2 regions of the Kluyvera sp. 142486 genome follow, and region 2 is predicted to be linked to the other one. Evidence: riboswitches for the same ligand, from Rfam matches in the RefSeq annotation. Region 2 holds a riboswitch; the other holds the start of a gene.
The links. Region 2 has a riboswitch for thiamine pyrophosphate ahead of thiM (hydroxyethylthiazole kinase). Riboswitches for the same ligand answer to the same signal wherever they lie in the genome.
Positions count from the first base shown of each region.

Region 1: another riboswitch for thiamine pyrophosphate. It lies ahead of thiB (thiamine ABC transporter substrate binding subunit); the one in region 2 lies ahead of thiM (hydroxyethylthiazole kinase).

Region 1 is NZ_JBKHUI010000009.1:142,043-146,873, forward strand. Features, by position in the region: gene sgrR (HTH-type transcriptional regulator SgrR) at 17-1,672, shown strand; TPP riboswitch at 1,708-1,808, shown strand; gene thiB (thiamine ABC transporter substrate binding subunit) at 1,839-2,822, shown strand; gene thiP (thiamine/thiamine pyrophosphate ABC transporter permease ThiP) at 2,798-4,408, shown strand; gene thiQ (thiamine ABC transporter ATP-binding protein ThiQ) at 4,392-4,831, shown strand, end outside.
Region 2 is NZ_JBKHUI010000005.1:74,496-79,326, forward strand. Features, by position in the region: gene thiD (bifunctional hydroxymethylpyrimidine kinase/phosphomethylpyrimidine kinase) at 9-809, opposite strand; gene thiM (hydroxyethylthiazole kinase) at 806-1,591, opposite strand; TPP riboswitch at 1,626-1,722, opposite strand; gene ACLGE8_RS07660 (hypothetical protein) at 2,058-3,236, shown strand; gene ACLGE8_RS07665 (diguanylate cyclase domain-containing protein) at 3,346-4,698, opposite strand.

The DNA of each region.
Region 1 (4,831 bases), on a different contig from region 2:
CAGGAGTTCCCCTTTTATGCCTTCAGGTCGATTACAGCAGCAGTTCATCCGTTTGTGGCAGTGCTGTGAGGGAAAATCACAGGAAACCACGCTCAACGCACTGGCCGAGCTGCTGAGCTGCTCCCGCCGCCATATGCGCACGCTGTTAAACACCATGGAGGCGCGCGGATGGTTGACCTGGGAGGCGGAAGCCGGGCGCGGTAAGCGCTCTAAGCTGACTTTCCTCTATACCGGGCTGGCGCTTCAGCAGCAGCGCGCGGAAGACCTGCTTGAGCAGGATAGGATCGATCAACTGGTGCAACTGGTCGGTGACAAGGCTGCGGTGCGTCAGATGCTGGTGTCACATCTGGGCCGCAGCTTCCGTCAGGGGCGACATATTCTGCGGGTGCTTTACTACCGTCCTATGCGTAATTTGCTGCCGGGAACAGCGCTCCGGCGCTCGGAAACCCATATTGCGCGGCAAATCTTCAGCGCGCTGACCCGGGTAAATGAGGTAAATGGGGAACTAGAAGCGGATATTGCGCATCATTGGCAGGCCATATCCCCATTACACTGGCGTTTTTACTTGCGTCCCGGCATTCATTTTCATCACGGCCGCGAACTGGAGATGGACGACGTTATCAGTTCACTGCATCGCAGCATGACGCTGTCGCTCTTTTCCAACATCACGCGCATTCATTCCCCTACCGCCTGGACGCTCGATGTCCATCTGAGCGAGCCCGACCGCTGGCTGCCATGGCTGCTGGGCCAGGTATCAGCGATGATTCTGCCGCGTGAGTGGCAATCGCTCAGCGATTTCTCGCGCATGCCGGTGGGTACCGGGCCGTATGCCGTCGCCCGCAACAATCAAAACCAGCTGAAGATTCATGCGTTTGATGACTATTTCGGTTTCCGGGCGCTGATTGACGAGGTGAACGTTTGGGTGCTGCCGGAAATCAGCGACGAGCCGAACGGCGGCCTGACGCTTCAGGGTACCACCCAGAGCGAAAAAGCGGTGGAAAGCCGCCTCGAAGAGGGCTGCTACTATCTGCTGTTTGACGCGCGCAGTTCACGCGGCAACAACCCGGCGGTACGTCAGTGGCTGAGCCACATTTTCCACCCGAACAACCTGCTGTATCACGCGGGCGAGCAGCACCAGAGCCACTGGTTCCCGGCCTACGGCCTGCTGCCCCGATGGCACCATGCCCGCAGCCACGCCTGCGAGAAACCGGCAGGTCTTGAGTCGGTCACCCTCACCTACTACCGCGATCACGTTGAACACCGGACGATCGGTCAGATCATGGAAGCGCTGCTGGCGGCCCATCAGGTCAAACTGGTTATTCAGGAAGTGGATTACGACGAGTGGCATCGCGGGGAAGTGGTCAGCGATATTTGGCTGAACAGCGCCAACTTTACGCTACCGCTCGACTTCTCGATCTTTGCCTACCTTTATGAAGTGCCGCTGATCCGCCACTGTATTCCCATCGACTGGGAGCAGGACGCGCAGCGCTGGCGCATAGGAGAACTTTCACTGCCCGACTGGTGCCAAAGTCTGCTGGCAAATCAGTCCATTGTACCGCTGATCCACCACTGGCTGATGCTACAAGGCCAGCGCAGTATGCGCGGCGTTCGCATGAACACCCTGGGCTGGTTCGACTTTAAATCGGCCTGGTTTGCACCGCCGGATCCTTAAGGCTTTTGATTTATTCACGTAATCATTACAATGTGCCGTTCTCAACGGGGTGCTGCGCCGAGTGCGCGAGCTGAGAAAATACCCGTCGAACCTGATCCGGATAATCCCGGCGAAGGGATTTGAGGCTAACTCAAAATCCTTTGCCACCATTTTATAAAGGTGCAAAGTGCTCAAAAAATTACTCCCCCTGCTGGTGCTGGTTGCCGCTCCGGCCCTCGCCAAACCTGTACTGACTGTCTACACCTATGATTCCTTTGCCGCCGACTGGGGCCCTGGCCCGGCGGTGAAAAAAGCGTTTGAAGCCGACTGCAATTGCGAGCTGAAGTACGTGGCGCTGGAAGACGGCGTTTCGCTGCTCAACCGTCTGCGCATGGAAGGCAAAAACAGCAAAGCCGACGTGGTGCTGGGGCTGGATAACAACCTGCTGCAGGCAGCAACCGACACCAAGCTGTTTGCTAAAAGCAACGTTCCCGCCACCGCCGTTACCGTACCGGGCGGCTGGAACAACGACACCTTCGTGCCGTTCGACTACGGTTACTTCGCCTTCGTCTACGATAAAAACAAGCTGAAGAACCCGCCGAAAAGCCTGAAGGAACTGGTTGAGAGCGACCAGAAATGGCGCGTAATTTATGAAGACCCACGCACCAGCACGCCGGGCCTTGGCCTGCTGCTGTGGATGCAAAAACTCTACGGTGACAAAGCCCCGGAAGCCTGGCAGAAACTGGCGGCGAAAACGGTCACCGTCACCAAAGGCTGGAGTGAAGCCTACGGTCTGTTCCTGAAAGGGGAAAGCGACCTGGTGCTGAGCTACACCACCTCTCCGGCGTACCACATTATCGACGAAAAGAAGGACAACTACGCGGCGGCGAACTTTAGCGAAGGCCACTATCTGCAGGTGGAAGTGGCAGCGAAAACCGCAGCCAGCAAACAGCAGAAACTGGCTGACGAGTTCCTGAAGTTTATGGTCTCTCCGGCCTTCCAGAACACCATTCCAACCGGCAACTGGATGTATCCGGTGACCAACGTCACGCTGCCAGAAGGCTTTAATGGCCTGGTGAAACCGCAAACTGCGCTGGAATTCACCCCGCAGCAGGTGGCCTCCGAACGTCAAAACTGGATTAACGCATGGCTTCGCGCAGCCAGCCGCTAATCCCTCGCTGGCTGTATCCAGGGCTGACGGCAACCACGCTGATGGTTGCCGTCGCGCTGGCGGCGTTTCTGGCGCTGTGGCTAAACGCGCCGGAAACGTCGTGGTCAACGCTGCTCGGCGATAGCTATCTGTGGCACGTGGTGCGTTTCTCCTTCTGGCAGGCGTTCCTGTCGGCGCTGCTGTCGGTCGTCCCCGCGATTTTCCTTGCCCGGGCGCTTTACCGACGGCGTTTCCCAGGCCGCACGCTGCTGCTGCGGTTGTGCGCGATGACGCTGATTCTCCCGGTGCTGGTCGCCGTCTTCGGCATTCTGAGCGTATACGGTCGCCAGGGCTGGCTGGCCCAGCTTTTTGCCTGGCTTGGCTGGCAGTGGAGCTTCTCGCCCTACGGCCTGCAGGGCATTTTGCTGGCGCACGTCTTCTTTAATATGCCAATGGCGACCCGTCTGCTATTACAGGCGCTGGAGCAGATCCCCGGCGAGCAGCGCCAGCTTGCTGCTCAACTGGGAATGCGCGGCTCCCCGTTCTTCCGTCTGGTGGAGTGGCCGTGGATGCGTCGGCAGATCCTGCCCATCGCCACCCTGATTTTCATGCTCTGCTTCGCCAGCTTTGCCACCGTGCTTTCACTCGGCGGCGGGCCTTCCGCGACGACCATCGAGCTGGCTATCTACCAGTCGCTGAATTTTGATTATGATCCGGCACGCGCAGCGATGCTGGCGCTGATTCAGATGGGGTGTTGTCTGATGCTGGTGCTATTAAGCCAACGATTAAGCCGGGCGATTGCCGTCGGCAACAGCCACGTTCACGGCTGGCGCGACCCGGATGACCGCTGGCACAGCCGGGTAACCGACACACTGTTGATTCTCCTCACCCTGCTGCTGCTGCTGCCCCCGCTGCTGGCGGTGGTGGTTGACGGCATCAACCCATCCATGTTCCAGGTCTTTACCCAGCCGGTACTTTGGCAAGCGCTGGGCACCTCGTTACGCATCGCCATTGCCGCCGGAGTTATCTGCGTGGCGCTAACCATGATGCTGCTGTGGAGCAGCCGCGAGCTGCGCGCCCGCAACCAGCCGCTGGCCGGGCAGGCAATCGAGCTGAGCGGTATGCTGATCCTCGCCATGCCGGGTATCGTACTGGCGACCGGCTTCTTTCTGCTACTCAACAATACCGTCGGTCTACCCGACTCCGCCGACGGCATTGTGATTTTCACCAACGCCCTGATGGCGGTACCTTATGCCCTCAAGGTGCTGGAAACGCCGATGCGCGATATTACCGCCCGTTACAGCATTCTGTGCGAATCGCTGGGGCTTTCTGGTTTTAATCGCCTGAAGGTGGTTGAACTGCGCGCCCTGAAACGCCCACTGGCGCAGGCGCTGGCCTTTGCCTGCGTGCTGTCGATTGGTGATTTCGGCGTGGTGGCGCTGTTCGGCAATGAGAATTTCCGTACGCTGCCGTTTTATCTCTACCAGCAAATCGGCGCCTACCGCAGCCAGGATGGCGCGGTCACCGCGTTGATTTTGCTGCTGCTCTGCTTCCTGCTGTTCACCGTTATTGAAAAGTTACCCGGACGCCATGCTAAAACTGAATGATGTCACCTGGCTTTACCAGCACCTGCCGATGCGCTTTAGCACCTCGATTGCTCAGGGCGAAAAAGTGGCTATTCTCGGCCCCAGCGGCGCGGGGAAATCGACGCTGCTGAACCTGATTGCCGGCTTTCTGACGCCCGCCAGCGGCACATTGATGCTTGAAGGCCGGGTGCATACCCATACGCCACCGTCGCAGCGCCCGGTGTCGATGTTATTTCAGGAAAACAATCTCTTCAGCCATCTGACCGTACGCCAGAACATAGGGCTGGGCATGAGTCCACGCCTGGCGCTCACCGCTGAGCAACAGCGAAAATTACAGGTGATTGCCGGGCAGATGGGCATTGAGTCGATGCTGGACAGGCTGCCAGGAGAACTCTCCGGCGGGCAACGCCAACGCGCCGCGTTGGCGCGTTGTCTGGTACGCGA
Region 2 (4,831 bases):
CCGGACAGTTACCACCACTCGTGGAAATGGTGCACCGGCCCAATACCTTCGCCTACCTGTAAGGTATCGGCCTGCGCCAGCGCCTGCGACAGCCAGGCTTTGGCGACAGGAACCGTCTCCTGCCAGCTTGCGTGGCGCGGCCTCAATGCCGCCAGCGCCGCCGACAGCGTACAGCCCGTGCCGTGGGTATTTTTGGTCACCACGCGCGGGGCGGTGAAACGCATTTCTCCCTCGGCGGTAAACAGCCAATCGGGGCTTTCAGCATCATCAAGATGGCCGCCTTTCATCAGCACCGCTTCGCAGCCGAGCGCTCGCAGCGCTCGTCCCTGCTCCAGCATTTCACGCTCGTTACGAGCATGCGGCGTATCAAGCAGCGCCGCGGCCTCCGGCAGGTTTGGCGTGATCAGAGAGACCTGCGGTAGCAGGCGCTGGCGCAGCGTCTCAACGGCGGATGGGGAAAGCAGCGGGTCACCGCTTTTAGCCAGCATCACCGTATCCAGCACCACGTTCTGGATATGATAGCGTTGCAGGCGCTCGGCCACGGCCTCAACGATATCCGTCTCCGCCAGCATGCCAATTTTGGTGGTGTCGATGCGCACATCGCTGAACACGGAGTCGAGTTGCGCGGCGACAAAGTCAGGTTCAATACGATAAACCGACTGCACGCCACGGGTGTTCTGCGCCACCAGCGCGGTGATGACAGAACAGCCGTAGGCGCCAAGCGCCGAGAAGGTTTTCAGGTCGGCCTGAATACCCGCGCCGCCGCTAGGATCGGTTCCGGCAATCGTCAGTGCATTAATACGTTTCATACCGCGACCTCCCCGTGCATCACGTACAAGGCATCGAGAAACGCGGGAACAAAGCTGCCCGGCCCTCGTCCCTGCGCAGCAATCTGCCCCGCCCGCTTCATCACCGCGCAGGCCCCCGCGACGTTCAGCAAGCGGTCGCCAGGTAAAGCACAGCTCGCTGCCACGACGGCCGAGAGCGCGCAACCGGTGCCGACCACACGAGTCATCAATGGGGAACCACCGTTCACCGCCAGCGTTCGTTCACCGTCGGTGACATAATCAACCTCGCCGGTCACCGCAACAATCGCCCCGCTTTGGCGCGCCAGTTTCTGCGCCGCCGGCAGCGCCGCCACAGCGGTATCTGTGGTATCCACACCGCGCCCACCCTGGCTTTCGCCCGCCAGCGCCATTATTTCTGAGGCATTGCCACGAATTGCCGCCGGGCTCATCTGCACCAGTTCGCGGCAGAAATCACTGCGCAGCGTCAACGCGCCTACCGCCACTGGATCGAGCACCCACGGCGTTCTCGCCCGGTTCGCGCTCTCCACCGCCGCCCGCATCGCCTGCGCACGAGGCTGGGTTAAGGTGCCGACGTTAATCAATAATGCGCTGGCAATGGCCGAGAACTGCGCGGCTTCACCGGGATCAATAACCATTGCTGGCGATGCGCCGAGCGCCAGCAGCACGTTGGCGGTAAAGGTCTGGACGACATCGTTAGTCATACAGTGAACAAGGGGAGAATGTTGCTGCAGAAGGTGTACGGTGTGCGCAAATTGCGCGGGACTTAGCAGGTCGGCTTGCATGGTTTGCTCCTGCCAAAACGCGAAGAAGCAATGACCAGACGGTCTCTGACTTCCCTACGCTGGCATTATCCAGATCAGGTGGTACGGGTTTTTCTCAGCCTTCACAAGGAAGGGCACCCCGAGTCAAATTGGTTATAAAACAATAATTTATAAACAACAAAGTTGTAGTTACTTAGTGTAACCGGGGGCATGGATGAGGCGCAAGAAATTTCGATTAATCACATCTCGAATAGCGTAATCATGTAATAGGCACTTGCATGACATTTATAGACTTTTATCTTCCTCTTTAGAGGCTTTTTAATTTTTTTAACTACACGAAAGTTTTTATTTCGAAGTGATAGGAAAAGATTGGAAGAAAGCTATTAACTTTCCTAAGATACTTCATACCCTAGCAAGCAACCTTATCCTGTAAGGGAAACCATTACACAATCATTGTGTGACTCTGCTTCTAATGGCAGGACTACACATGGAGGGGGTTCCACGTTTTATCATGGCTACAGCAAGTGCTATCAATAAAATTACCAAAATGCTCGCCCTGGCTTTCAGGAATGCAAATATGGAAGAAGCGACTACCTCTTTCCGTATGGCAAAAAAGAAAATGGAGGGTGAAGGTATAACCTATGAACAGCTATTTAATGTTGAAATCTATGAAGGCGCGGCCCCCTCTCATAATTCTAGCCAACGTGAAACCGAGTTAGTAGAAAAATATAATCAACTCCTTCAACGAGCTAAACAACTCAAGACAGAGTTAGAGATAGCGACATCTTCTGGCTCAGCTTCTGCTGAATTACATCAGGTAAAAGCGGAATTAGAAAATGCTTACGATCAGATGAGTAACCAGACTAACGAAATCGTACGCTTGCGTAGGGAGTTACATTATAAAAAATACACCCTCAAAAATTTAGCGACCTGGATGACTATCGGGGGGGTAGTAGCATTCTTTATCGGGATGAGCAACAGCGGCACTAAAACCGTGTATGTAGATCGACCTGTACCAACCACAGCGCCTGCTACGGTTCCTGTAAATCATTCTAGCGAGTCTAATGATGAGAGCGAGGCCGTTATTGATAATTTAGCTAAGCAGGCCCCTGTAGTACTTCCTACCGCAGTTAAAACCTGGACATTGTCTTACGGCGCTATTAATAGCAAAGGGGCGATGATTCCTCTTGTCATCACTCAATATAGCGATGGTACGATTAAAGATAATACAGGTGAAGAGTTCAACAAGCCGGGTGGAAGCACTTTCTATGCTGATAACGATTATAAATTCTCTATCAACGGTAAAGAGTTTTTAACCGATAATACACCTCCCGGTATTGCTGCAAGATTTCTCCCCAACCAGGTTAAACAAGACTTGAATAAAGCCATCAACAACGGTTGTGATGTCTACATGACATCTTATGATGGCAAATTAATTAGTCTGGCGATCTGTAAGAACTTTATGTTTTTCAACGACGTTAATAATTATGGTGAGGTTAAGAAATACACTTACGACAGTATTAATGAAAATGGTGAAATGAAATATATTAAAGATGACAGTAACAAATACATCATCGCCAAAGGCATTAGTCTTTTCATCAACGATCGCAATGCCAATAATATTATTTATTCTTTCCGTGGCAATGCCGTTTTCAAAATAAATTAGCCAATGAACCATTCCGTTACTTCAGCGATGACACCTCGTTGATTAATACACGGAGGTATGCCAGTCGAAGTACAATGAAGAACATCCATAATAGATTGGTTTCAATGGATTAATGATGATTAAACCGCTGCGTTTTCCCCTGTTTCGCTAAATACATCGCTTTGTCGGCATAGTCGAGAAGCTGGCGCTCATCTCTGCCATGCTCAGGATAACAGGCAATCCCAATGCTGGGTTCGATAGTCAACATATGGCCCTGCAGGCTGAAAGGCGTGTTGAAGGCGTCATCAATTTTTTTAGCAACCCGCGCCGCATATTCAGGCGACAACGCTCCCTGAATCAACACCACAAACTCATCGCCGCCGATGCGCGCGACGGTATCCGATTCACGTATACACCGCTTTAGACGTACAGCGGTCTCTTGCAGCAGAAGATCGCCCATGCCGTGGCCCAGCGTATCGTTAACCTGCTTAAATTTGTCGAGATCGATAAACAGCAGCGCCACTTGCCCATCTTCGCGACGTACCGTCGCCAGCGTTGTTTTCAGGCGATCGTACAACAGACTGCGGTTTGGCAGGTCGGTAAGTTGATCATACTGTGCCATATGCTGCAATCGGGCCTGCATCTGCTGGCGTTCAATCACCGTTGCTATTTGCGTCGACACAAACTGCAGCAGTTCCTGATCCTGTTCGTTGTAGCACACGCCGCCCGGATAGCTTTTCAGCACCAACACGCCAATAGTGCCTTTATGCGACTTTAGCGGAACACCCAGCCAACAGAATGGATTAGGGCCAAATGAGCTGCGTAGTTCCTCGATGCGCCCCGCCATCGTCTCAGGCGTGAGCAGCAGAGGCTGGCCGGTATGGATAACTTCCGCATAAAACGTCTCGGGGATCAGAGTGAACGGCTCGGGGGTCTGCTGAAACTCATCAATATGGTACGGAAAGCTCAACTGGGACGTTTTTTCATCATAGAGCGTCACCGAAAAATTATCGGCCGGTAGCAGCGTACCGACTATCTCATGAATACGCTGGAATAGCTTGAGCAGATCTTCTGCGGTATGCGCCGCTTCAGAAATGGCATAAAGCACCGACTGCAGCAATTCTGAACGTTTACGCTCGGTGATATCGCGGGCCACGCCGATACGTAATTGATCGGCCGGCGACCAGCGCGCCGACCACATGATATTCAGCACCTGCCCATTTTTGTGGACATAACGGTTTTCGAAATGAAATTGTGGGTTACCCGACATCACCTCAACTATCGAATTCCGGGTTAATTCCCGGTCTTCCGGCAACATCATCTCGAACATGTTTCCGCCAATCAGTTCTTTCGGCGTATAGCCAAAAATACGCTCGCAGGACGCACTGGCAAAAACGATATTGGCGTGGGCGTCAACGGCAAAAACCGCGTCCATCATGAGATCGATAAAACTGCTCAACGGTGCGTGAGAATTCGATTCCATAGAGAAAGTCAGGCCTGAATATAGGAATGAGTGCGACTACTCTTGAGAACCGTCGCCCATAAGCACTATAGCAAAGGTTAAATATAGTACAGCCGCAGTTTACTATACAATCAGAAAACGCCACGTGACGATT